2 regions of the Arthrobacter sp. NPDC093128 genome follow, and region 2 is predicted to be linked to the other one. Evidence: riboswitches for the same ligand, from Rfam matches in the RefSeq annotation. Region 2 holds a riboswitch; the other holds the start of a gene.
The links. Region 2 has a riboswitch for S-adenosylmethionine ahead of AB0N24_RS09560 (aminotransferase class V-fold PLP-dependent enzyme). Riboswitches for the same ligand answer to the same signal wherever they lie in the genome.
Positions count from the first base shown of each region.

Region 1: linked by a shared signal. The riboswitch ahead of AB0N24_RS11175 (DUF1737 domain-containing protein) and the one ahead of AB0N24_RS09560 (aminotransferase class V-fold PLP-dependent enzyme) in region 2 are both predicted to bind S-adenosylmethionine.

Region 1 covers NZ_JBFBEY010000008.1:64,720-66,911, forward strand. Annotated here, with positions in the region: gene AB0N24_RS11165 (O-succinylhomoserine sulfhydrylase) at 1-185, opposite strand, end outside; gene AB0N24_RS11170 (rhodanese-like domain-containing protein) at 186-596, opposite strand; gene AB0N24_RS11175 (DUF1737 domain-containing protein) at 593-892, opposite strand; SAM riboswitch class IV at 927-1,042, opposite strand; gene AB0N24_RS11180 (NtaA/DmoA family FMN-dependent monooxygenase) at 1,286-2,192, shown strand, end outside.
Region 2 covers NZ_JBFBEY010000006.1:220,182-222,373, forward strand. Annotated here, with positions in the region: gene hisN (histidinol-phosphatase) at 1-543, shown strand, start outside; SAM riboswitch class IV at 737-850, shown strand; gene AB0N24_RS09560 (aminotransferase class V-fold PLP-dependent enzyme) at 885-2,192, shown strand, end outside.

The sequences.
Region 1 (2,192 bases), on a different contig from region 2:
CGGGAGTAGACGAACCGTTCGTCCTCGCCCGTGAAGGCGCGCTCGGCAGCTGCCGCGGATTCGTACACGAAGCCGGAGGTCAGGAAGATCGGCTCGGTGGTTTCCTGGAAATTGGTGCGGTCAAGGCCGCCGCGGACAGCCTGGGTGTCGGGGCTCCAGCCGGCGGCATCGGGGTTGAAGGTCACTTAGTTCTTTCCGAGGTTGGTGGGCAGGCCGCGGTTTTTCCAGCCGTTGACGGTGCGCTCGCCCCAACGGTCCGGTTCGCCTTCGAAGCCTTCAAGGACGTTGTAGGCGGTGAAGCCGGCCTGCGTGGCGGCGATGGCGGCGGCAACCGACCGGGCGCCGGAACGGCAGAGGAACACCAGTTCGACGCCGGTGTCCTCCGGGGCCTGCTGCTTCAGCTGGTTGATGAATTCCGGGTTGGGGATCCCGCCCGGGAAAGTCCACTGGATAAAAAGGGGATCGTTTTCCGTGGCCTTGGTGTCCGGGATGCCGATGTGCGCCCACTCACCCTCAGTGCGGACGTCCACCAGGACGGCGCCCTGTTCCAGTTTGGCCCAGGCGTCCTGGGGGCTCAGGTCTCCGGCGTAGCTCACGCGTGCCCCTCGAAAGCGTCGCCGGGGAAGTCGGCGTCGAAGTCGAGCTCGTCCACCGCGGTTGCCACAGCGGCGTCGGCGGTGGCGATGGCCGCGGGCAGGATCACTGCCTGCGCCACGATCACGCTCGTGCCGTTGAAGGTGGCCGCCGGGCTCCCGTGCAGGATGTACCCTTCGGACAGTGCCGCGGAGATGCGCTCGCAGAAGGTGCGGTCATCGGGGCCGGTGATCAGCCGGTACGCCAGCTTTTCCTGGGGCTGGTCCTGGGCGGCAGCCGGGGCGGCGGCCGGAACCAGTTGGGCGGGGGCGTCAGACACGACGGGTCTCCTTCTCTCACGCTTGCAGCTCGAATTGGTCGATATGCCGAGTATTCACCTGAGGCACCCCGCCGCGAAAGGGAGGGTTGCCGACCGGCCAGTCAGGGCTTGCCACCGGTTCTCATTACTCCCCAAAAACGTAACACTTACGACGGCCGCCTGCATCGCCGTCGTCGTCATCTTCCGTAACGGGACCACGCGCAATGCGCAGTTAACCCGGAACTTATTGGGGGTCACTTACGGCCTGTACGTGACCCCGTATTGCGGTTACAAATGCCGGTGCGGGGAGGATAATGACGGGAGATGAACCGCTGTAACGCCGGATGAAATCAGGCAGCCGTGAACAGATCCAACGGGAATACAGTCAGTCCCATGCTGCACTTCGGTTGGTTTGTGGGTCACGGATTTGGCGTCCAGGGCTGGGGCACTCCCGGTTACGGCATCGGGTACGACTGGAAAAAGCCGGCGCTCTACCAGCACGCCGTGCGGGAATTCGAACGGGCAGGGCTGGACCTGTTCATCATCGAGGATTCACTCACCGTGCCGGACACCTACGGCGGGAGCGCCAAGGTGTCGCTGGCCCAGGCGTCCTTCGCGCCCAAGCATGATCCGCTGGCCCTGGTTCCGTACCTGCTCTCCGCCACGGAACACCTCGGCATTGTTCCCACGGTGAGCGCGTCCTTCTACCCGCCGTTCACAGCTGCGCGGCTGCTGGCGACCCTGCAGCACTTCTCCAACGGGCAGCTGGGCTGGAACGTGGTGACCTCCGGCAGCGATCTTGCCGCGCAGAACTACGGCCTGGACCAGCAGATCGAGCATGACCTCCGCTACGAGAAGGCGGAGGAATTCGTGGACGTGGTGCGCAGGCTCTGGCGCAGCTGGGAGCCGGACGCCATCCTGGAGGACGCGGAAGCGGGCGTGTTCGCGGACCACACGAAGGTCCACCCGATCAACCACGACGGCGAGTTCTTCAAGGTCCGGGGGCCGCTGAACACCGCGCCGCTGCCCGAGGAGCCGGTGCTGGTCCAGGCCGGCGCGTCCCCGCGGGGCAAGGCGTTCGCGGGCGGCAACGCCGACGTCGCTCTTGCCCTGGCGAGGGGTGTGGACGGCATGAAGGCCTACCGCGATTCGATCCGCGCCGAGGCAGCCGCGGCCGGGCGGAACGCCGACGATATCAAGGTGCTTTACGTCCTCAAACCCACCGTGGTGGGCTCCCGCGCCGAAGCTGAGGAGCTCCGGGAGCAGCGCCGCCAGCTCACGCAGCGCGACATCGACAGCC
Region 2 (2,192 bases):
GACGGCACCAAAAACTTCGTCCGTGGTGTGCCTGTCTGGGCCACCCTGATTGCCCTCGTGGATGAGGGCGAACCCGTGGTTGGCCTGGTCAGCGCGCCGGCACTGGGCAAGCGCTGGTGGGCCGCGAAGGGCGCCGGCGCCTACATGGGGCGGTCCCTTGCTGCGGCCACGCGGCTGAAGGTCTCGAACGTGTCCGAGCTTTCGGACGCTTCACTCTCCTACTCGAGCCTGGGCGGCTGGAAGGAACGCGGCAACCTGGACGAGTTCCTCGGCCTCACCGAGGAGGTTTGGCGGACCCGCGCCTACGGCGACTTCTGGTCCTATTGCATGGTGGCCGAGGGATGCGTGGACATCGCCTGCGAGCCGGAGCTGAACCTCTACGACATGGCCGCGCTGGTGCCGATTGTCACTGAAGCGGGCGGCCGCTTCACATCCTTGGAGGGAGTGGACGGCCCCTTCGGCGGAAACGCCCTGGCCACCAACTCGATCCTCCACTCCGAAGTCCTCAAGCGGCTGAACCCGGACCTCGACGACCTCCTCTGAGGGGTGGCCCGCACCGGAACCCGGTGCGGACGCATGGACGGACTGCAGAATAAACGACGGCGGATGCCCCTCCCAAGGGGGTGTCCGCCGTCGTTTATTCGGACGGAACCCGCTTCTCCGGGCATGCGTAACAAACGGCTTAATAATTGGCGTGGCTTTCCCGCGGCGCCGCGAATGTCCTAATCTCGAAACAGGTCACGAGTGCCAGCGCGAAACCCCGGTTTGCTGGCCGGCAACCCTCCATTCGCGGTGGGGTGCCCCGGGTGACGACCAGGCCGGTCCGGAACGGACCCGGCAAGCGCGGATCCCCGGAGTGAGGGGTCCTTTACAGTGAGGTCCCCATGACTACTGCCACTTTCCCCGCAAACCCCGGAACCGCGTCCTCGACGGCCGCAGGCCTCCTGGACGAACGCTTCACCATTGCCAAGCGGCCGCTCTCGGCCGTCACCGGCGCCGAGATCCAGGCTCCGCTGATCCAGGGTGGCCACGTCCGCTACGCAAACCTGGACTATGGAGCGTCCGCTCCGGCCCTTTCCGTCGTGTCGGCCTACCTGAACGAAATCCTGCCGTACTACGCCAGTGTCCACCGCGGCGCCGGCTACGCCTCGCAGATCAGCACCTCGGTGTACGAAAACTCCCGGAGCATCGTCCGCGCATTCGTCGGCGGCAGGACCGACGATTCCGTGATCTTCACCAGGAACACCACGGACTCCCTGAACCTGCTGGCGGGCTGCCTGCCCGTGGCGGACGGCCGCCACACCGGTGAGGTGCTGTATCTCGACATCGAGCACCACGCCAACCTGCTTCCCTGGCAGGGTGTGCCGCACCGCAGCGTTGTTGCCGCTCCCACGCTGAGCGCCACGCTCGAGAACCTGCGCTCCGAGCTCAGCCAGGGCGACATCAGCCTGCTGGCCGTAACGGGAGCCTCCAACGTCACCGGTGAAATCCTCCCCATCCGCGAGCTGGCCGCACTGGCCCACGAACACGGCGCAAGGATCGTTGTGGACGCGGCACAGCTGGCCCCGCACCGCCGCATCGATATCGCGGCGGACGACGTCGACTACCTCGCCTTCTCGGGCCACAAGCTGTACGCGCCGTTCGGCTCGGGTGTCCTCGTGGGCCGGCCGGACTGGCTCGACGCCGGCACACCCCACCTGGCAGGCGGCGGAGCCGTCCGTGAGGCCCGGCTGGACTCCGTCAGCTGGGCTACCGGACCGGCGCGGCATGAGGGCGGGTCGCCCAACGTTCTTGGTGCAGCCACGCTGGCCCGCGCCACGCAGGTTATCGGTGCGCTGGACCAGGAGCTGTGGCACGCCCACGAGACAGCCATCAGATCCTTCCTCGTTGAAGGCCTGCGGAAGATCGACGGCGTTACGGTCCACCAGATCTTCAGCGACACCGACCAGGCAGCGGACACCATTGGCGTGGTCAACTTCTCGGTCGAGGGCTACGACGCAGGCCTCGTGGCCGCCTACCTTTCCGCGGAACACGGTGTTGGCCTCCGCGACGGCCGCTTCTGCGCCCACCCGCTGCTCAAGCGCTTGGGCCTTCCGTCCGGTTCGCTGCGTGCAAGCTTCGGCGTCGGGTCCAGGCTGGAGGACGCCCAGCGCCTGCTGGCCGGCATCGAGGAACTCCGCAGGACCGGTCTC